4 regions of the Leclercia sp. AS011 genome follow, and region 1 is predicted to be linked to each of the others. Evidence: predicted binding sites of a transcription regulator. Region 1 holds the regulator's gene; each other region holds the start of a gene.
What was found. Region 1 encodes PurR, which represses purine synthesis genes. Its sites were predicted from a motif close to CANGCAAACGTTTGCNTG; they were not measured.
Positions count from the first base shown of each region.

Region 2: a site for PurR is predicted at 1,888-1,905, ahead of WFO70_RS17695 (NCS2 family permease). Genes of this name have one in related genera too.
Region 3: a site for PurR is predicted at 4,003-4,020, ahead of pyrD (quinone-dependent dihydroorotate dehydrogenase). Genes of this name have one in related genera too.
Region 4: a site for PurR is predicted at 3,028-3,045, ahead of pyrC (dihydroorotase). Genes of this name have one in related genera too.

Region 1 is NZ_JBBCMA010000001.1:1,495,794-1,501,476, forward strand. Features, by position in the region: gene sodB (superoxide dismutase [Fe]) at 1-577, shown strand, start outside; gene WFO70_RS06990 (MFS transporter) at 613-1,779, opposite strand; gene cydH (cytochrome bd-I oxidase subunit CydH) at 1,944-2,033, opposite strand; gene purR (HTH-type transcriptional repressor PurR) at 2,329-3,354, shown strand; gene punR (DNA-binding transcriptional activator PunR) at 3,351-4,283, opposite strand; gene punC (purine nucleoside transporter PunC) at 4,399-5,595, shown strand.
Region 2 is NZ_JBBCMA010000005.1:38,414-44,096, reverse strand. Features, by position in the region: gene WFO70_RS17700 (NADPH-dependent FMN reductase) at 1-408, shown strand, start outside; gene WFO70_RS17695 (NCS2 family permease) at 453-1,787, opposite strand; gene yieH (6-phosphogluconate phosphatase) at 1,956-2,621, shown strand; gene WFO70_RS17685 (alpha/beta hydrolase-fold protein) at 2,662-3,831, opposite strand; gene WFO70_RS17680 (carbohydrate porin) at 3,857-5,395, opposite strand.
Region 3 is NZ_JBBCMA010000001.1:1,883,576-1,889,258, forward strand. Features, by position in the region: gene rlmKL (bifunctional 23S rRNA (guanine(2069)-N(7))-methyltransferase RlmK/23S rRNA (guanine(2445)-N(2))-methyltransferase RlmL) at 1-987, opposite strand, end outside; gene WFO70_RS09020 (YcbX family protein) at 1,087-2,196, shown strand; gene zapC (cell division protein ZapC) at 2,193-2,729, opposite strand; gene pyrD (quinone-dependent dihydroorotate dehydrogenase) at 2,897-3,907, opposite strand; gene ssuE (NADPH-dependent FMN reductase) at 4,156-4,731, shown strand; gene WFO70_RS09040 (sulfonate ABC transporter substrate-binding protein) at 4,724-5,683, shown strand, end outside; gene ssuD (FMNH2-dependent alkanesulfonate monooxygenase) at 5,683-5,683, shown strand, end outside.
Region 4 is NZ_JBBCMA010000001.1:1,764,422-1,770,104, reverse strand. Features, by position in the region: gene solA (N-methyl-L-tryptophan oxidase) at 1-970, opposite strand, end outside; gene bssS (biofilm formation regulator BssS) at 1,088-1,342, opposite strand; gene dinI (DNA damage-inducible protein I) at 1,613-1,858, opposite strand; gene pyrC (dihydroorotase) at 1,933-2,979, opposite strand; gene WFO70_RS08405 (lipoprotein) at 3,091-3,651, opposite strand; gene mdtH (multidrug efflux MFS transporter MdtH) at 3,751-4,959, opposite strand; gene rimJ (ribosomal protein S5-alanine N-acetyltransferase) at 5,194-5,683, shown strand, end outside.

The sequences.
Region 1 (5,683 bases):
GTTTGAATTACCTGCATTACCGTATGCAAAAGACGCCCTGGCCCCGCACATCTCGGCGGAGACCCTGGAGTACCACTACGGCAAACACCACCAGACCTATGTTACCAACCTGAACAACCTGATCGCCGGCACCGCCTTCGAAGGGAAATCCCTCGAAGAGATCGTGCGCACATCTGAAGGCGGCGTGTTTAACAATGCCGCTCAGGTGTGGAACCACACCTTCTACTGGCACTGCCTGGCCCCGAATGCAGGCGGCGAACCGACGGGTGAGCTGGCTGCGGCCATCACTGCCGCGTTCGGCAGCTTTGCGGAGTTTAAAGCGAAGTTTACCGATGCCGCAGTGAAGAACTTTGGCGCTGGCTGGACCTGGCTGGTAAAAGAGGCGGACGGCACACTGGCTATCGTTTCTACCTCTAATGCGGGAACGCCGTTAACCACCCGCGCGATCCCACTGCTGACCGTCGACGTCTGGGAACATGCGTATTACATCGATTACCGTAATGCGCGCCCGAATTACCTTGAGCACTTCTGGGCGCTGGTAAACTGGGAATTTGTGGCGAAGAACTTCGCCGCATAATGAAAACGCCGAAGGAATTTCCTTCGGCGTTATTTTTATTCGGTGGCGCAAACCGGCGCAGGCTGTTTTCGCCCGGAGGCAAAGACCAGAATAAGCCCCAGCGCCGCGATAATGGCGCCCATCACCGGTACAAAGCTGTAACCCATCCCGCTGGAAATCACTGCCCCACCGGCCGCCGCCCCCAGCGCATTCCCCAGGTTAAAGGCACCGATATTCACCGACGACGATAACCCCGGCGCATCGCTGGCCACGCGCATCACGCGCATCTGCAACGGCGGAACTACCGCGAAGGTCGCCATGCCCCACACCACCATCGCCACGGCCGCCCCCACTTCATTACGCGCCAGCCACGGAATAGCCAGCATAATGACGATCAGCAGCAGTAAAAAGCCTTTCAGGGTGCCGCTCACGGATTTGTCCGCCAGCTTGCCGCCCAGATAGTTGCCGATGGAAAAACCGACGCCAATCAGCACCAGCATGGCGGTGATAAAGGCCGGTGTCGCCTGGTTGATATCATGTAACACCGGGGCAATGTAGGTATAGAGGGTGAACATCGCGCCAGCGCCGAGAACCGTGGTCAACAGGGCAGAGAGCACCTGCGGACGCAGCAGCACCGCCAGCTCTTTGCGTACCTCCGGCTTTTCACCCGCCCCACCAGCCGGCAGGGAGAAGAACAGCGCAATCATCGACACCACGCCCAACAGTGCGGTGGCCAGGAAGGACATTCGCCAGCCAATTACTTCGCCCATCCAGGTTGCAGCCGGCACGCCGCCGATATTGGCGATGGTCAGGCCCATAAACATGGTGGCGACGGCGCTGGCCTGCTTGTGCTTCGGCACCACGCTGGCCGCCACTACCGACCCGAGGCCAAAGAAGGCGCCGTGGTTCAGGCTGGTCAGGATACGCGACAGCATCAGGGTGGTGTAATCCGGCGACAGCGCCGAGAGGACATTACCGACGGTAAAGATCGCCATCAGGAAGATCAGCGCATTGCGGCGTCCGCGATGGGACAGCAGCAGGGTCATCAGCGGCGCACCCACCATCACGCCGATGGCGTAGGCGCTGATCAGCATCCCTGCAGCGGGAATAGAGACATCCACGCCCCGGGCGATAACCGGCAACAGGCCCATCGGGGAAAATTCGGTCGTGCCGATACCAAAGGCACCAATGGCCAGGGCCAGCAGCGGAAAATTGATTCTCATACTTCAACTCCAGACACCGTGTCGTGAGGCGACACAGAACAATGAAGGCGAAAGCATGACATCAATCGCAAAAAATGAGAAGTTAACAATTTAGCAAAAGATTTTTGCAGGGTGCGTAACAATCAGCGGAAGGAACGAGGGAGAGCTGACCTCTCCCGCATCAATCAGTGCAGTGCCGCAGTCAGACCGCTGGCAACAATCAGGCTCAGAACAATAATAGTGGTAATCAACGAAAACTTAAGATCGGTACTCATCAATTTTTCTCCTTTTAATCACCCTACGAAGAGTGAGCTTGCTCATTTTTACACAGTTCAGGGTAAAAATCTTGCTGGATTTAGATTGATATCGGTTTTTGCTCTTCCCCTTTTGCCCAAGATAAGACAAAATTCCACGCTAAATTTATTAGCGTACCGGCCATTGACCCCCTCCTGACGTCCTGTGTCGTTTTCCCGGCGTACCGCAATTCAAATTGCGCAATTAGGGCGAGTGAAGGCAAACGTTTACCTTTTGGTTTTTCAGGAGCTTAGATATGGTCTGGAGTGACATCTGATGGCAACAATTAAAGACGTGGCGAAACGCGCAAACGTTTCCACTACAACCGTATCACATGTTATTAACAAAACCCGCTTTGTGGCGGAAGAGACCCGCAACAACGTCTGGGCGGCCATAAAAGAGCTGCACTACTCTCCCAGCGCCGTGGCCCGCAGTCTGAAGGTTAATCACACCAAATCTATCGGCCTGCTGGCGACCAGCAGCGAAGCGCCCTATTTTGCGGAAATTATTGAAGCGGTAGAGAAGAACTGCTTCCAGAAGGGCTACACCCTGATCCTCGGCAACGCCTGGAACAGCCTCGAAAAACAGCGGGCCTATCTGTCGATGATGGCGCAAAAGCGCGTCGACGGTCTGCTGGTGATGTGTTCCGAATACCCGGAACCCCTGCTGACGATGCTGGAAGAGTATCGCAATATTCCAATGGTGGTGATGGACTGGGGCGAAGCCAAAGCGGACTTTACCGACTCGGTGATCGATAACGCCTTTGAAGGCGGCTATATGGCCGGTCGCTATCTGATCGAACGCGGCCACCGTGAAATCGGCGTGATCCCGGGAGCGCTGGAGCGCAACACCGGCGCCGGACGCCTTGCAGGCTTTATGAAGGCGATGGAAGAAGCATTAATCACGGTGCCGGAAAACTGGATCGTGCAGGGCGACTTTGAGCCGGAGTCCGGCTACCGCGCGATGCAGCAGATCCTCTCCCAGAGCCCGCGCCCGACCGCCATCTTCTGCGGCGGGGATATTATGGCGATGGGTGCACTCTGTGCCGCCGACGAGATGGGCCTGCGCGTTCCGCAGGACGTGTCGCTGATCGGGTATGATAACGTGCGCAACGCCCGCTTCTTTACCCCGGCGCTGACCACCATCCACCAGCCGAAAGATTCGCTGGGGGAGACCGCCTTCAACATGCTGCTGGACCGTATCGTCAATAAGCGCGAGGAGTCTCAGTCCATTGAGGTCCATCCACGCCTGATTGAACGCCGCTCCGTTGCGGATGGTCCGTTCCGCGACTACCGCCGTTAATCCTCTCCGGGAGTCAGCCCCTCTGGCTCCCGCAGCCACTCCCTGTTCATCGTTTCACTGTCGCCAAGATAATCCAGCAGCCAGGCCAGAGCCGGTGACATATCGTTTTGTTGCCAGGTCAGGCAGCACGCCGCATCCGGGAAAGGGTTTTCCAGCGACAGCGCCACCCATTTGCCGCTGTCGATCCACGGACGGGCAAAGTGCACCGGCACCATTCCCACGCACAGTCCGGCCGAGAGGCAGGTGGCTGAGGATTCCCAGTCCGGGGTCACGATCCGCCGCTGGTTGTCCAGCAGCCAGGTGATGCGTTTGGGCAGCGAGCGGGAGGTATCTTCGCGCACCAGCGAGGGCCAGTTGCGCAGGGTATCATCGCTAAGCGGCCCTTCCATGGCGGCCAGCGGGTGATGGTTGGCGACCACGCAGCTCCAGCTCAGCGTCCCCATATCGCGAAACGCATAGCGTCCCCCGACCGGGATCGCCTGGGTGGCACCGATCGCCATCTCCACCCTGCCGTCCGCCAGCGCGTCCCAGACGCCGTTAAAGACCTCCTGGGACACCCGCAGTTCGACGTCGGAAAAGTGGCGGTAAAAATCGACAATCATCTGCCGGGTGCGCTCGGGGCGGACGATATTATCCACCGCGATGGAGATATGGCTGCGCCAGCCGTTGGCGATCTGCTGGCACTGCTCGCGGGTGATCTGCATTTTTTTGATAACAGACCGTCCCTCTTTAAGGAACCACGCCCCGGCGGGGGTCAACTCCACGTCGCGATGACGCCGCTCAAACAGCGGCACCGCCAGCCACTCCTCCAGCTGACGCACGGTGTAGCTGATGGCGGAGGGAACGCGATGCAGCTCCTGGGCTGCCCCGCTGAAGCTGCCGTTACGCGCCACGGCATCCACCACTTCAAGAGAATATTCTGACCACATTTTCTGCCTGCAAATTTTTTGAATGCAACCGCCAAATATTAGCGTTTCACAAGCGGGTTTGCACTCCCTACACTCACCGGCTACCCCTACCTGCGCCCAAACGGAGAATAGAACAATGACACCCGGGAAAGGATTTTTAGTCTGGCTCGGCGGCTTAAGCGTGCTGGGCTTCCTCGCCACCGATATGTACCTGCCTGCTTTTTCGATCATGCAGGAGGATCTGCAAACCCCGGCGGCGGCCATCAGCGCCAGCCTGAGCCTGTTCCTGGCGGGTTTTGCCTTTGCCCAGCTGCTGTGGGGCCCGATGTCCGACCGCTTTGGCCGTAAGCCGGTGCTGCTGGCCGGTTTAGCCATTTTTGCTCTTGGCTGCCTCGGCATGCTGTGGGTTCGCGATGCCACCTGGCTGCTGGTGCTGCGCTTTATTCAGGCGGTGGGGGTTTGCGCCGCGGCGGTAACCTGGCAGGCGCTGGTGACCGATTACTATCCGGCCTCACGCACGAACCGTATTTTTGCCACCATCATGCCGCTGGTCGGGCTCTCTCCGGCGTTGGCCCCGCTGCTGGGCAGCTGGATCCTCGCCCACTTCAGCTGGCAGGCGATTTTTGCGGTACTGTTTGCGATTACTCTGGTGCTGATGATCCCGGCCTTTAGCCTCAAACCGGCGGCGGCTAAAAAAGGCCAGTCTGAACAACGCGTGACTTTTGTATCGCTGCTGCGTTCGCGCACCTACCGCGGCAACGTGCTGATTTATGCCGCCTGCTCCGCGAGCTTCTTCGCCTGGCTGACCGGTTCGCCGTTTATTCTGAGCGACATGGGCTACAGCCCGGCGGCGATTGGCCTGAGCTACGTGCCGCAGACCATCGCCTTCCTCATCGGTGGCTATGGCTGCCGCGCCGCGCTGCAGAAATGGCAGGGTCACCAGATGCTGCCGTGGCTGCTGGGCCTGTTTGCCGTCAGCGTGATTGCCACCTGGGCGGTCGGGTTTATCACGGGTGTGGGCCTGGCCGCGCTGCTGATCCCCTTCTGCCTGATGGCGGTGGCGAACGGCGCGATCTACCCCATTGTCGTGGCGCAAGCGCTGCGTCCCTTCCCGCAGGCAACCGGCAGCGCCGCCGCCCTGCAGAACACGTTGCAGCTGGGTCTCTGCTTCCTGGCGAGCCTGCTGGTGTCCTGGCTGATTGCCACTCCGCTGCTGACCACCACCAGCGTGATGGTAGCGACCGTGGTGCTGGCGGCGCTGGGCTATCGGATGCAGTACGTCCCCGCGGGCCAGCAGGATGAGCGTCTGCACGCCGAATCATCCCGGGCCTGACGGAATTATTGATTAGCTTGCTAACAATATCCTGTTGAATCACCAGGATATCAGTCCTATACTGACTTGAGCGTTCTGATAAATACTA
Region 2 (5,683 bases), on a different contig from region 1:
CAGCAGGAAGAGGGGTTCCCGGCTACCGTAGAAGCGCTGGCAGCGCAGATCCGCGAAGCGGACGGCGTGGTGATTGTCACCCCGGAATATAACTACTCCGTGCCGGGTGGCCTGAAGAACGCCATTGACTGGCTCTCCCGTCTGCCGGAACAGCCGCTGGCGGGTAAACCGGTGCTGATCCAGACCAGCTCCATGGGGGCGATTGGCGGCGCGCGCTGCCAGTATCATCTGCGCCAGATCCTGGTCTTCCTGGATGCGATGGTGTTGAACAAGCCGGAGTTTATGGGCGGGGTGATTCAGAACAAGGTCGACCCGCAGGCGGGTGAAGTGATTGACCAGAGCACCCTGGACCATCTGACCGGTCAGCTGAGCGCCTTTGGGAAGTATATTCAGCGGGTTAAAGCGTAAGCACCATTAAAAACGGCAACCCTTGGGTTGCCGTTTTGCTTTTATCAGGCATCAATAAACGCAATCTTCAGCACGAACAGCAGGGCAACAACCATCACGCACGGGCTGATTTCACGCCAGCGTCCGGTGCCCGCCTTCATCACGCAGTAAGAGATAAAGCCCAGCGCAATCCCTTCGGTGATGGAGAAGCTGAACGGCATCATCACCGCGGTAATAAACGCCGGAACCGCTTCGGTCAGGTCGTCCCACTTCACGCGCGACAGGCTGGAGGTCATCAGCACGCCCACGTAGATCAGCGCGCCAGCGGCGGCATACGGCGGCACCATGCCCGCCAGCGGTGACAGGAAGATCACCAGCAGGAACAGCAGGCCAACCACGACCGCAGTCAGACCGGTACGGCCACCAACGGACACGCCGGAAGAGGATTCGATGTAGGCGGTGACGGACGAGGTCCCGATAAAGGAGCCGGTCACGGAAGAGATACTGTCCACGAACAGCGCCTGCTTCATGCGCGGGAATTTGCCCTTCTCATCCGCCAGACCGGCTTTATCGGTCACGCCAATCAGCGTTCCGGAGGAGTCAAACAGGTTCACCAGCATGAAGGAGAAGATCACCCCGGCCAGGCCCAGGTTCAGCGAGCCCGCCAGATCGACGTGGCCAATCACGGTGGTCACGCTTGGCGGCGCGGAGACGATGCCGTTGTAGTGCACATCGCCCAGCATCCAGCCCAGCAGGGTGGTGACGATAATGGAGACCAGCACCGCCGCATGGATGTTGCGTGAGGCGAGGATCGCGATGATGAAGAAGCCCAGCACGCCCAGCAGCACGCTGTGGGAGGTCAGCTTACCGATGCTGACCAGGGTTTCCGGGTTTGCGACGATCACACCGGCGTTTTTCAGCCCCATCATACCGATGAACAGACCGATACCGCTGGTGATGCCCACGCGCAGGCTGACCGGGATATTGGCAATCATCCAGTAACGCACGCGGAAAATGGTCAGGATCAGCAGACCAACGGCGCCCCAGAAGATCGCGCCCATCCCCACCTGCCACGGCAGGCCCATCGCCTGAACCACGACGAAGGCAAAGAAGGCATTGAGGCCCATCGCCGGTGCCAGGGCAACCGGCAGGTTAGCAAACAGCCCCATCAGGATGCTGCCGAAGGCGGCGATCAGACAGGTGGTCACGAAGACGGCGCTGGTATCCATGCCAGCAACGCCCAGAATTTGTGGGTTCACGAAAACGATATAGACCATCGTCAGGAAGGTGGTGAAACCGGCGATCACTTCGGTGCGTGCCGTCGTGCCGTGTTCGCGCAGTTTAAACACGCGCTCAAGCAAACCCGCGCCAGAAGACTGGGTAGTGTGTTGTTGACTCATCATCTATTTCCGAACAAGGAGGGAAAATTCGTCGCTATCCTATACCAAAATGCGACAATAGGGGCGGTTGAGAGGCACTTTTTTTCATTGAATTTGCTTATACGGCAACGATTGCGTCTCAATGTTAGGCGGTACGTAAACGTTAAACTTGTTAAGAAAGGGAAATGCATGTCTCAGATTGATGCAGTATTTTTCGACTGCGACGGTACGCTGGTCGACAGTGAGGTCATCTGTTCCCGGGCGTATGTCACCATGTTCCAGGAATTTGGTATCACGCTCGATCTCGAAGAGACCTTCAAACGCTTTAAGGGCGTGAAGCTCTACGAAATCATCGACATCATTAACGCCGAACACGGCGTCAGCCTCGCGAAAGCGGATCTGGAGCCTGTTTACCGCGCCGAGGTCGCACGCCTCTTCGACTCCGAACTGGAGGCCATCAAGGGGGCCAGCGCCCTGCTGGATTCGATGGCGGTGCCGATGTGCGTGGTCTCTAACGGCCCGGTAAGCAAAATGCAGCACTCCCTTGGCAAGCTGCAGATGCTGCACCATTTCCCGGAAAAACTGTTTAGCGGCTACGATATTCAGCGCTGGAAGCCCGATCCGGCGATGATGTTCCACGCGGCGAAAGCGATGAACGTCAACGTAGAGAACTGCATTCTGGTGGATGACTCCAGCGCAGGCGCCCAGGCAGGGATTGCCGCAGGCATGGAGGTGTTCTACTTCTGCGCCGATCCGCACAACCCGCCGCTCGACCATCCGAAGGTGACGACCTTTACCGATCTGGCCCAGCTGCCGGAACTGTGGAAGGCCCGCGGCTGGCAGCTTACCCGCTAAAACTGATAAGCCGTAAAGCGAGTCGCTTTACGGCTTTTTGCTATTTAAACAGCTTCTGCACGAACTCCGCATAGGCCGGTCGCCAGACATCCATCTCATGGTTCAGACCCGGATACTCGTGATACTCGAAGTTGATCTGGCGTTTCTCCAGCTCCTGCTTCAACCCGGCGATATCTTTGCCCGTCACGGCATCTTTCTCGCCCACCACGACGGTGAAATTGCGTAGCTGTTTATTAATGGCCTGCGGATCGTTGAGCCGCGCGCTGACGCCCGCGTCCGGCACCGTGGTAGTGGTGACGCCGCTAAAGGTACCCAGCCAGCCAAAGCGTTCAAGATGATTCATCCCCGAGACCAGCGCCTGATAGCCGCCCTGGGACAGTCCCGCCAGCGCGCGCCCTTCAGCATCGTCGCGCACGTTAAACCGCTGGTTTATCAGCGGAATGATGTCGTTCATCAGCTCCCGATCGGCTGCCTGGGCATTCAGCGGATAGAAGGCTTTGCGTCGCTCATTCGGTACGAAGGTTTCAGGAACAATCCCTTCAGCATCGGTTTCCGTATCCGGCACTACCACCAGCATCAGGGTAATCTTTCCGGCTGCCAGCAGGTTATCCATGATCTGCGCGATACGCCCCTGATCGATAGCCGAACGTCCCGTATCACCGAAGCCATGATAGAAGTAGAGCACCGGCAGCGGTTTGCCCTGTCCGCTGTAGCCCGGCGGCGTCCAGACGAAAAGCTGCCGCTCCGATTTCAGCGCCGCCGAATGATAGGTCAGGGTAATAAGATCGCCATGCGGGACCGGGTTAACGTCCAGAATACTGCCAGGCACCAGCACCATGCTGGTGTTCACCTGGCGCTGTGGCTTGGTCATCGCCGTGCCGGTATCAATGCTGCGCACACCGTCGACGTTGAAGAAGTATTCATACAGATTGGGCTGCATCACTGGCCCTCGCCAGCTCCAGATCCCCGAGGCGTCTTTGGTCATGGGATGGATGTTTTCCGGGGTCGGGCTCCCTACCACCACCGCTACGCTTTTCGCCGCCGGAGCGAAGTAGCGATACGTCACCGTATTGTCGGCATTCACCTGGGTGACATACTGGCTCAGCGGGTGAGCGGGATCCGGGGCGGCGGGGAGGTCTGCCGCAAACGCCGATGGCCCGAGAGATAAACAGAGCGTAATAACGGATAAAGCAGTTTTCATTATTTTCATTAACAGAGTCCTTGATGCGATCCGATTACCACCAGATTTCAGCCTGCGCGCCAATGGCAAACTGATCCTTTTTTTGGTCTTCAAAGGTGAAATTATCTAATTCCGTCTCGTCCGCTTTAATGTACGTTCCATAAAAACGCAATTCCGGGCGGGAGGTCAACATACTGGTATTAACTTTGAAGGTATGGAACAGCGTGGTTTTATAGCCTGACTCATAATATTTGTTGCCGGTGAGATCGGTATTTTGCTGTCTGAAATAACCCAGCTCAACGCCGGTCTGATTATATTGATCCCAGATATAGGCCGGGCGTACAACGGCGCGAATGGACTCAAAATCGGAATGGGCACCGGTTTCATAGCTGTAAACGTCATTGCCGAAGGAGTAGACCAGCGCATTGGCCATGATCACGTTATCCCGCAGGTACATTTCCCCCTGCGAGGTCACCCGCACCGCCGTCCCGTTGGTGTGATCGCCATAATATCTGCCGTTAAAGGTGGTATAGGGGCTGGAACCGGCATAACGCGAGAAACTGCTGGCAATGGAGTTATTCGCCAGCAGGACGGAAAACTCATTGAAACCGCCGGTAGCCAGTTTTTGCGTTAAGGTGGTGCCGACCATCCAGGTGTCTTTCCACGGATAATAGCCGTTATTGTCCTGATTATACTTCTCGCTGGAGCTTTGATTGGCCGCGACGTAGCGCCCGCTGACCATCAGCGAGGCTCTGTCCCACAGCGGCAATTCTTTGTAACGCAGGTCGATGGTGTTGGTATTCAGTTGCTGCTTGTTTTTGAGCTGACGGTCATAGTCATCCACGTCTTCACGCACCAGCGCAATATCCACCTTGCCAGGGCCGACTTTCCAGTTTTCCAGCCCGACGCCCGCAGCAGCATCCGTTCGTTGGGTTTTCCAGTCCAGCATCTGGATTTCGATTTTCGGCGCACCGTGCTTCCCGACCCAGAAATCCGCCTCAGGGGCAAACGGCAGGAAGCCCTGGGTGGTTACGTACATATCGGAGAACTGCAGATAGTTTTCCCCGCCCGCGTTATCGCCAAACCAGCCGGTGGAGTACTGCTGGCCCACGTTGCCATCCAGCATCACAATGGCATCAACGCGTTTATTGCCTTCGTTATAGACCCGCTGCTTGAGCTGTAAATCGAACCAGCCAGAATATTCATTGCCGAATCGCCCCAGGGAGCCAATGGCCCAGGATTTTGGCGAACCATGGGATGCGGTGCCCCAGCCGGAGCGGAAATAGCCGTTATAGCTGAAGCCAATTTCATCCTTCACGAATTTACTGAAGTCTTTCAGGGTGACAGACGAATAAATATCCCCGGTATGGGTGTCCTCCGTTTTAACCAGTACGGCATCGGGCTTTTTCGCCGGGCTGGTGGCCTGCGTTTTGACGATCTCCTTATCTTTATACTGCTGAAGCTCTGCCTGAGTCTCTTTTAATGCCTTTTCCAGTAATTCAAGGCGCTGCTCCACGGTTAATGATGCCGCCCCGGCCTGAGCGAGGGGAGTCATCATTAAAATGGCCGAGGTAATAAGGGTTCTCCTGAACATAATATTAGTCCCTGTTAATTTATCTTTTAAAATAAAAAAACCTGAAAGCGACTCACCTCCGTAAGGAGATAATCACTTTCAGGTTTTGCCCGCGTAATAGCGGTAACAATCCAGTTTTGCTTAATAACGTTATTAACGCATTAACGTATTTCTGGGGCTCGCGTTAATATCGGGATGTTTTAGGGGAGAAGAAAAAAGAAAACAACCGGAAAAAAGGTGAAATGTGACTGACGGCAATATTATTGCGCGGGGGAGAGAAGAGTTATTCGCAGGGAGAATATTTTGATA
Region 3 (5,683 bases), 390 kb from region 1:
CAGCAGGCTATGCAGGGCAATCAGCGCTGGTTCGCTGTCCAGACGTTCGCCGTACGGCGGGTTGCTGATCACCGTCCCGTACGGGCCTTTCGGCAGCGGATTGGTGAGCTGAGAGACATCCTTCACCTCGAAGGAGACCAGATCACCAATCCCGGCGCGACGGGCGTTGCTGCGTGCGCGTTCAATCACGCGGCTGTCGCTGTCGGAGCCGTAGAAACGGGATTCATAGGCCGCCAGACCTGCGCGGGCGCGGGTCTGGGCTTCGGCTTTGACGTCCTGCCAGGTGGCTTCGTCGTGCTGCGCCCAGCCCTTAAAGCCCCACTGACCGCGGTGCAGGCCCGGTGCGCGGTCGGTTGCCAGCATGGCCGCTTCAATCAGCAGCGTACCGGAACCGCACATCGGATCGAGCAGCGGCGTACCCGGCTGCCAGCCGGAACGCATCACAATGGCCGCCGCCAGGTTCTCTTTGATTGGCGCGATACCCGCCCGGTCGCGGTAGCCGCGCTGGTGCAGGCCTTCGCCACAGAGATCCAGCGCGATACTGGCGATCTCTTTATTCAGACGCACGTTGATACGCAGATCCGGATTTTCACGATCGACGTTCGGACGCTCAAGATTTTTACGGGTAAAGCTGTCGACGATGGCATCTTTCACCTTCAACGCGCCGTACTGGCTGTTGCGGATCTCGTCGTTCAGGCCGCTGAAGTGCACGGCAAAAGTGGCGCCCGGGGCAAAAATTTCTGTCCAGTCGATAGTCTGCACGCCCAGATAGAGATCGAGATCGCTGTAAACCTTACACTCTCTCATCGGCAACATGATGCGTGACGCCAGGCGACTCCACATCAGGCTCTGGTAAATAAGCCGCGTGTCGCCCTGAAAATGGACACCACCCTGAACCACCTGGCACTCTTGCGCGCCCAGGCTTTCCAGTTCAGTTTTTAACAGCTCTTCCAGCCCACGGGCCGTACTGGCAAACAGAGAATTCATATCGTCACTTTTACTCTAAGAAAATTGCTGCGCATTATAGCCAATCTGGGCTCTATGTCATAAAGTTGAGGGCTTATTTTCATTTGAGGGGACGGTGCCGTGGCAACGTTATCCAGGCTTTTCATTCATCCGGTCAAATCCATGCGTGGTATTGGGCTCACGCATGCCTTCGCAGACGTCAGCGGTTTTGCCTACGATCGCATTTTTATGGTCACCGAAGCGGATGGCACGTTCATTACCGCACGCCAGTTCCCGCAGATGGTTCGCTTCACCCCGGCCCCGGTTCAGGATGGCCTGCATCTCACGGCGCCGGACGGTTCCAGTAGTATCGTTCGCTTCAGCGATTTTGCGCCAGCGGATGCCCCTACTGAAGTGTGGGGCAACCACTTTACCGCACGTATCGCCCCGGAGGCGATCAACCGCTGGCTGAGCGAGTTCTTCTCCCGCCCGGTACAGCTCCGCTGGGTCGGGCCTGAAATGACGCGCCGCGTCAAAAATTATGCCGCGGTGCCGCTGTCGTTTGCCGATGGCTTCCCGTTCCTGCTCACCAACGACGCCTCGCTGCGCGATCTGCAAAAGCGCTGCCCGGCCAGCGTACAGATGGAACAGTTCCGCCCGAATATGGTGGTCACCGGCGCAACGGCCTGGGAAGAGGACACCTGGAAAGTGATCCGCATCGGCGACGTCATCTTTGACGTGGTGAAACCCTGCAGCCGCTGCATCTTTACCACCGTCAGCCCGGAAAAGGGGCAGAAGCACCCGGCCGGTGAGCCGCTGAAGACCCTGCAATCCTTCCGCACCGCCCAGGATAACGGCGATGTGGATTTCGGTCAGAACCTGATCCCGCGCTCCAGCGGCGTGATCCGCGTGGGCGATGAGGTGGAGATCCTCTCAACCGGACCCGCCCGGCTCTACGGCGCAGGCGCTGAAGAAGAGGCTACCGAGGTGGAGACGCAGCCCGCAACGGCGGTAACCATCCAGTGGCAGGGTCAGACGATACGCGGTAACAATCAGCAGGTGTTACTGGAGCAGCTGGAACAGGCCGGTATTCGCGTGCCCTATTCCTGTCGTGCGGGGATCTGCGGATGCTGTCGCATCACGCTGGTCGAAGGCGAAGTGAGTGCGCTGAAGAAATCGGCCATCGGCGACGACGGCACCATTTTGTGCTGCAGCTGTGTACCGAAAACCTCCCTCCAGCTGGAAGCTTAAACGGCCTGCTCGAGACTGAAGCTGACCGGCTGGGGTTTCAGTCGGTCGTTCATCACTTTAATCGGGTCGCCCAGTTGCATAGTGCGCCCGGCAATGGTCACCGCTGGCTGCGCCAGCAAACAGAGGGCGGCGTTGTCGCCCGGCTCCACCACCAGCAAATTCACCTGCTCGGCATTTTCGCTCAGGCTGACGCAGGCGGCATCGCCAAGGGTCGGCGACCAGCGCTCACCGTGAGCGAGGAAGTGCCAGCTTTTTGGCATCTGAGGTTTAAGGAAGCGGATCGCCACCAGCGCATTGAGCACCAGTTCGGCGCGTTGCTCTTTCGACAGCTCGAGGTCACGGCACTTCTCTTCAAAGTAAAAATAGAGTGCGGCGTCATCGACGCAAAAACCGGTATCGGCAAAGGCGTCCGGGGTTAACATCCGACGGGCAAAACGAGAACGAAACAACATACCATTGGCAAGATCGAGCATCATACGATCGTGCTCGTCACAGAAATACCAGCGCCAGTTATCGTCAGGTTTAATTCGCATCTGTCTCTCCCGTTCCCGAAACGTCCTGTCTTAAGAAAGTCCTTATTGCCGCTTCGCTTTTTTAACTTCAATAATCAAAGACTACAATGTCTAATAAAGCAACAGTCCGGGAATATAAAACAACCAGAGCTGGAAATAAAGCCCTGGTTGTTAGTGATGCTTAAAGATTAGATATGATTAACGATTTCTTTAATCAGCGGCGGGCCTTTAAAAATAAAGCCGGAATATATCTGCACCAGCGAAGCGCCAGCCGCCATTTTCTCGCGCGCGGCTATCACCGAATCAATCCCCCCCACGCCAATAATCGGCAGGCGACCCATTAATTCCTGCGACAGACGACGAATAATTTCGGTACTTTTTAACTGCACCGGACGCCCGCTCAGGCCACCCATTTCGTCGCAATATTTCATCCCCTGAACCAGGGAACGATCGAGGGTGGTATTGGTGGCAATAACACCATCAATATTATGGCGAACCAGACTGTCGGCAACCTGCGCCAGCTCTTCTTCGGTCAAATCCGGGGCGATTTTAACGGCCACCGGGACATATTTATGGTGCGTCGCCTGGAGTTCATTTTGTTTATTCTTGATGGCGAGTAATAAATCGTCGAGCGCTTCACCGTATTGCAGCGTGCGCAGGCCCGGGGTGTTAGGGGAAGAGATATTCACCGCGATATACCCGGCGTAGGCGTAGACTTTTTCCATACAAATCAGATAGTCATCTTTGCCCTGCTCAACCGGCGTATCTTTATTTTTGCCGATATTAATGCCCAGCACCCCGTCGAAATGGGCTTTTTTTACGTTCTCAACCAGGTGATCGACGCCGAGGTTATTAAAGCCCATGCGGTTGATCAGCCCTTCGGCCTCGACCAGGCGGAACAGGCGCGGCTTGTCGTTACCCGGTTGCGGGCGCGGCGTGACGGTGCCGATTTCGATTGAGCCGAAGCCCATCGCACCCAGTGCATCAATGCACTCACCGTTTTTATCCAGCCCCGCCGCCAGACCCAGTGGGTTTTTAAAGGTTAATCCCATGCAGGTAACCGGCTTCTCCATCACCCGCTGGCGCACCAGCGCTTCGAGTGGGGTTCCGGTAATACGGCGTAATTGCTGGAACGTTAATTCATGAGCGCGCTCAGGATCGAGCTGGAAAAGGGCTTTACGAACGAAGGGGTAGTACATGAACTCTCCTGGATTCCCGGTGTGCAAACCGGGGGCGTATTATCTTCGATCGCAGCGGGAAAGGGAATTGACCTGCGGCAAAAAAAGCGTCATGCCACGCAATCGTTTACTTTTAACCCCTCCTTTATTCATTTTTTGGCATTTATCTTGCGGATAAATCATTTAGTGGAATAAGTCAGCGATGCCACACTGCCAACAAATGTTATCAATGTTAGATAAAAGCAAACAATTGGTTATAAGGAGCATCTATGCGCGTCATAACGTTGGCCGGCAGTCCGCGATTTCCTTCCCGCTCCAGCGCGCTGCTGGAGTACGCCAGGGAGCAACTGACTTCCCTGGATGTGGAAGTGTTCCACTGGAATCTGCATAACTTCGCCCCGGAAGATCTTCTCTATGCCCGCTTCGACAGCCCGGCGCTGAAAACCCTGAATGAGCAACTTAAGGATGCTGACGGGCTGATCGTCGCCACTCCGGTCTATAAAGCCTCCTTTTCCGGTGCCCTGAAAACCCTGCTCGATCTGCTGCCGGAGCGCGCGCTGGAGGGGAAAATCGTTCTGCCGCTGGCCACCGGCGGCACCGTGGCCCATCTGCTGGCGGTGGATTATGCCCTGAAGCCGGTGCTCAACGCTCTGAAGGCACAGGAGATCCTGCACGGCGTGTTTGCCGACGACTCTCAGGTGATCGACTACCAGCACAAGCCCCACTTTACCCCGAATCTGCAAACCCGTCTCGACAGCGCCCTGGAGACCTTCTGGCAGGCGCTGCACCGCCGTGACGTCCAGGTTCCCGCGTTTGGTCTGCACAAAGGAGTTGCCCATGTTTAAATCCCTTGCACGTCTGAGCCTGGCGGGCCTGATTGCTCTCTCCGGCCTGGCGCAGGCTGCCGAGCCCGCGCCCGAGAGCCTGCGTATTGGTTACCAGAAAGGCAGCGTCAGCATGGTGCTGGCGAAAAGCCATCAGCTGCTGGAAAAACGCTACCCGGACACCAAATTCTCCTGGGTGGAGTTCCCGGCAGGCCCGCAGATGCTGGAGGCGCTGAACGTCGGGAGTATCGATCTCGGCAGCACCGGCGATATCCCGCCAATCTTTGCCCAGGCCGCCGGGGCGGATCTGGTCTATGTCGGCGTTGAGCCGCCAAAACCGAAAGCCGAAGTGATCCTGGTGCCTGAAAACAGCCCGATTAAAACCGTGGCGGATCTCAAAGGCCACAAAGTGGCGTTCCAGAAGGGTTCCAGCTCGCACAATCTGCTGTTGCGTGCCCTGCAGCAGGCGGGTCTGACCTTTAAAGATATTCAGCCGATTTATCTTTCACCGGCAGATGCCCGCGCCGCCTTCCAGCAACACAACGTCGATGCCTGGGCAATCTGGGATCCTTACTACTCCGCGGCCCTGCTGCAGGGTGGCGTGAAGGTGCTGAAGGATGGCGAAACCCTGAAACAGACCGGCTCCTTCTATCTGGCCGCTCGCCCTTATGCAGAGAAAAACGGTGAATTTGTGCAGGGCGTGCTGAATACCTTTAGCGAAGCGGATGCGCTCACCCAGAGCCAGCGTCAGGCCAGTATCGCCCTGTTAGCCAAAACGATGGGTCTCCCGGAGCCGGTCATTGCCAGCTACCTGGACCACCGCCCGCCAACCGTCATCAAACCGGTGGATGCCAAAACCGCCGTGTTACAGCAGCAAACCGCTGACCTCTTCTATGACAACCGCCTGGTGCCGAAAAAAATCGATATTCGCGACCGTATCTGGCAACCCACTGCGCAAAAAGGAGCTAAATCA
Region 4 (5,683 bases), 270 kb from region 1:
CCGGCAGGGTGTCAATGATGAAGTCCTCGTCCGGGGTGTTGTCATAGGTGCAGGCCGCACCGTATAACAGGCCGCCGATCCCCGGCAGCACGTTGCGCAGGAATTTAAAGGCTTCAGAGCCATCGCCGGGGTAAGCGCCAAAGGGCTTACGCTCTTCCGGGGCGTTGATAACCTGCCCGCCGTTGTGTTTGCCGATCTTCAGGGCGTCTTTCTCGGACGGGAAGCCGTAGAACTGATCCCCGTCAGGCAGCTCGCCGGTAAAGGCCGGGAAGTGGTTCTGATGGCTGTAACGACCGTCGGACTGGAACCACGAGAACACCTTACGCACCGGCTGAACCGGCAGGCCAGGCACCAGGCGCGATACCCAGGTTCCGGCGCTCACCAGCAGGCGATTTGCGCGGTACGGGCCTTCCGGGGTTTCGACGGTGACGCCGTCGTCCTGATGGGAAATCCCGGTGACCGGGCAGTTAAACAGCTGCGCGCAGCCCGCCTCTTTCGCCAGTGCAATCCAGGTTTTGATCGCCAGTTCGCTGCGCAGCACCCCGGACTCGGCCTCAAACAGACCGATATACCCTTCAGGAACCTGAATTTCAGGCCAGCGCTTCATCACCGCCGCCGCGTCCAGCCGCTCAAGGTTGAGATTGAACTGGCGGGCGCTCTGCTCAACGTTCGCCAGGAATGATGAATCGGACGGCCCGAGATTGACCACCCCCGTGCGCTCAAAGACCGGTTCACCGCTGATCTGGGCCAGCTCGTCCCACAGCGCCTGGGCGCGCAAAACCAGCGGCACATAGCGTTCACCCTCGCCGTAAGCGTGGCGCATCAGGCGGGTGTCGCCGTGGTGGCTCCCTTCGCTGTGGGGGGGCATATGGGCATCGATCATCAGTACGTTTTGACCGGCTCGTGTAGCGTAATAACCTGCCGCTGCACCGACAGATCCGCTGCCAATAATAATTAAATCGTATTTCATCAGATTCTCTTTACGCGTTTCGTTGCTTAGCAGGGTAATTAAGACGGGATGGTTATACAAGGGTGAAATAAATGAGGCACCGTCAGGTGCCTTTTTGGGTGAGGTGTTGACATTGCATCAATGTCGCCGGTACTCATTTGCCTGGTAGTCACTGGATTCTATTTTTGCAATACCGGCTTCTAAAATAGAAATAAACTGACGTGCAACGTCTGTTGTTAACCATAGCGTTTGCCCAACTTCCGCTTCTTCAGTGTCAGGGTGATTCGGAGTCTGGTAATGCAAACGCAGCATCAGTGCGTCGTAGCTGTCTACAGTGCTGATATCCCAGCCAACAAGCGGATGTGTCTGGATGACTTCATTATTCTTTTCCATCATAACCCCCTGAATACGTGTTAAAAGACAACGACTGTGAGGTTCAATGCGTGTTTTTCTGAAGCAATTTCAGTATATCAATAAATAAGGCTTCTGAAGGGAAAAAGAAACAGGCAGCACAACAAATTTGTGCGTTTTAGGATTGTTTGAACATTAAAACATCATCTTGCTGATGATTTTTGCGGGAGTCACTCAGATTATTCGTACTATCGTTGCACAGACGAAAAAAAGCCGGGGCGACCCGGCAAAAAAAAACAAAGAGGGATAAAGTTAATCGGTAATAAACCAGTCGTCAGCGCTCTCCCAGGTTTCCTGCAGAATTTCGCTGATGCGCTCTTTATCTTCTTTAGCGCCACCGATGACCGACAGATTGTTTGACCCGGCATAACGCACGGTGACAGCACCATTGCGTTCGGGGAAGGAATCATTTATACGGCGGGATAATTCACCCGCCAGCGCGTCCAGCGCGCCGGCAGGCAAAGCAGTTGTTCTGGCAATGGTCACTTCGATACGCATAGTTGCCCCCTGTGTAATATACTGTTTATTTATACAGTTATATTGTTGAACTTACAACAGGGGGCCCACAATTTTTAGCGTTTTACCGTCCAGTGCACGGTTTCACCCGCAAGGAACGGGATCAGGGTGTCATCCGTCAGCGCAATGGACTCCACCACGCTGCTCTCTTCGCGAACCAGCTCAACGAAGGTCTCATTGACCGGCAGGCCATAGAAGCGTGGGCCGTTCAGAGAGCAGAAGGCCTCGAAGTGCTGCAGGGCGTTCATCTCGTCAAAGACCTGGGCATAGCTGGCCAGCGCGGTAGGGGCGTTGAAGCAGCCTGCACAGCCGCAGCTGGCCTCTTTGCGATGACGGGCGTGCGGAGCGGAGTCGGTGCCGAGGAAGGCGCGCTCAAAGCCGCTGGCGACCAGCTCACGCAGTGCCTGCTGGTGGATATTACGCTTGAGGATCGGCAGGCAATAGAGGTGAGGGCGCACGCCGCCCACCAGCATGTGGTTGCGGTTGAACATCAGGTGCTGCGGCGTGATGGTAGCGGCCAGAAGCTCGTTGCCGTTGCGCACATACTCGGCGGCGTCCTTGGTGGTGATGTGTTCAAACACCACTTTCAGACCCGGCAGGCGCTGGCGTAGCGGCTCCATCACGGTTTCGATAAAACGCGCTTCCCGGTCGAAAATGTCGATCTCGGCGTGGGTGACTTCACCGTGTACCAGCAGCGGCATCCCCAGTTTTTCCATACGCTCCAGTACCGGCATAATGGCGTCGATGCTGGTCACGCCGTGGCTGGAGTTGGTGGTGGCGTTGGCCGGATAAAGCTTGGCGGCGGTAAACACCCCTTCGTTAAAGCCGCGTTCTATCTCGTTCGGATCGAGCGTGTCGGTCAGGTAACAGGTCATCAGCGGGGTAAAATCGTGACCGGCAGGCACGGCGTCAAGAATGCGCTGGCGATAGGCAATCGCCGCCTCGACCGTGGTGACGGGTGGCACCAGGTTTGGCATGACAATCGCGCGGCCATAAATTTCACTGGTATAGGGCACGACAGTGTTGAGCATCTCGCCATCGCGAAGATGGATATGCCAGTCGTCTGGGCGGCGAATTTTCAAAACCTGGGATGGTGCAGTCATGGATAGGCTCCGGCTGAGTGAGATGATTTTTGCCGGACACAAAGAATAGGGGGAAACGTTTTCGTTTGCACTCTTTTCTGTAAAAAAAAGGGCGCCGAAGCGCCCTGGAGGTTAATCGACGAAGGGAATGACAATCTCACCCGGCTTCACTTCGATGCCTTTTGCGTATTTTTTCGCCAGAGCTTCACCCTTGCTGTTATCTTCGCTCAGGATGTAGGCTGGCTGCTGGTTAAAGTAGTTCTGCAGCGACTGGTTCAGATAGGGCATCAGGGTTTGCAGGACGGGCTTCATCTTGTCCGGCGACACCACGGCGTCGGCGATCTCCATCTGCTGCAGATAGATAGCGCCCTGATCTTTATTAAAGACCGGCAGCGCTTTTAATTTCAGTTTAATGTTGGCTTTCTGACTGCCGAACAGCGAGTTCATGTCCAGGCTGGCGTCGCCGGAGAGCATCACTTTGTTCGGCTCCTCGCGGCCAATCTGGCTGGCAAGGTTGGTCAGGACGATATGCGCATCCGCCACGCCCGGAACGCCAATATCTTTCGCAAAGTTATTGCGCTTTTGCAGTGCCTGGTTGATCTCCTGTTCACTGACAGTGTACTGGGTGAGCTGATTACAACCAACCAGCAGGCCGCTGATGATCAACGCAGTGGCAATAACGATCTTTTTCATGGTTTTCCTCGACATAAATGTCAGCGCTTCAATCCTGACGCGCCAGTATGTCAGGGGAGAGTGAGCCAGACCAGCAGAAAAAACTGATATCTGCGCCTGTCAGGCTCCGGGCTCGAGGATAACGGGCACGCGGCGTTTATGGCTGAACTGCCAGCCCAGCGCAAAGAAGGTGATAACCCCGATCAAGGCCAGCATCATCCACGGCAGCTCGGGTTGATTGAAGGCTTTCCCGGCGTCGAACAACCAGCCACCCCCGGCATACCCCAGCGCGCCGCCGATCGCCAGCCCGAGACGGCTGAACCCCATATAGCTGCCCCGCGCACGCGGGTCGGCCAGTTCGGCGCTCAGGGTTTCCCGGGCCGGTTCGGCGATGATGGAGCCGATATAGAAGGTGCAGATCAGCATAAACAGCTGTTGCAGGGAGCTCACCATCCCGATGGGCAGCATGCTCAGGGACATCAGCAGCAGACCCGCCATCAGGCGGTGTTCGAGGCGGAAGCGTTTTTCACTCCAGCGGGCAATCGGGTAGAGCAGCGTCAGGGAGAGGCAGGCCTCAATGGCGTACATCCATTTGACCGGTGCCGGGGAGCCCGCCACATCGTTAACCATAATCGGCAGCATCAGCATCACCTGTACCCCCAGCATGTAATAGCCCGCCAGAGTCAGGACGTAGGTGATAAAGCGTTTGTCCCGCCAGACCCGATCCAGCCCCTCACGCACCGGCGCTTTAACGGTGGAGAGTTTCCAGGCGGGCAGCAGCCAGGCGTTGAAGCCCGCGCAGAGGATAAACAGCACCGCGCCCGTGGCACAGACCAGGCGGAAATCATACTGCAGCAGCCAGCTGCCCAGCAGTGCGCCTACTACCGCCCCGGCGCTGTCCTGCATCATCAGCAGGGAGAAAAAGCGCCCGCGATGCTGAGGGCGGATCAGCTTGACCACTAATGCCGTGCGCGGTGGGTCGAACAGGGTGCCGCCGAGCCCGGAGATCAAGCAGGAGACCCACAGTAGCCAGGGCTCATGGGCGATGGCCATGGTGGCAAACCCCGCAGCCCGCAGCAGCATGCCGGTGACAATCATTGGTTTAGCGCCGAAGCGGTCGGCAATGGCTCCGCCAAACACCCCCAGCCCCTGCTGGACAAACTGGCGCAGACCCAGGGCAATGCCGACCATCAGCGCCGCCCAGCCCATCTGATCGACAAAGCGAATCGAAATAAGCGGGAAAACGACAAAAAAGCCGAGGACAACCAGCATGTTATCGACAAGCAGGAAATATTTACCCAGACTCCGGGCCTGTGATATACGAGACATTTCCCCTCCAGGGAAATAAAAATGATGAGCGCGCTAATATTCTGCGGTTTCGCCGGGGTTTTTCCCATCGCGCAGGCGACAATATTTTTTTATCAAAAGGGTACTTTGATTGAGGCTTTTAATCGAAAAATGTGAAAAGTCTTCAAAATGGTATGTCACTGTTTTCCCAGACGGCAGCGGCGCAGGTATAGTAAAGCTAACGGGTCAAGGTTGTTACAGGAAGGAGTTGTATCCATGTTTGGCTATCGCAGTAATGTGCCGAAAGTGCGCCTGACGACCGACCGGCTGGTGGTTCGTCTGGTGCACGAGCGTGATGCCTGGCGTCTGGCGGACTACTACGCTGAGAATCGTCAGTTTTTAAAACCCTGGGAACCCGTGCGGGATGAAAGCCACTGTTATCCTTCCGGCTGGCAGGCCCGGCTGAGCATGATTGCCGAGTTTCACAAGCAGGGCTCGGCGTTCTATTTTGCCCTGCTCGATCCGGATGAGAAAGAGATCGTCGGGATCGCCAACTTCTCTAACGTGGTGCGGGGATCCTTTCACGCCTGCTATCTGGGCTACTCCATCGGGCAAAAATGGCAGGGGCAGGGGCTGATGTTTGAGGCCTTAACCTCGGCCATTCGCTATATGCAAAGGACGCAGCATATGCACCGCATTATGGCCAACTACATGCCGCACAATCAGCGCAGCGGGGATCTGCTGGCGCGCCTCGGGTTCGAAAAAG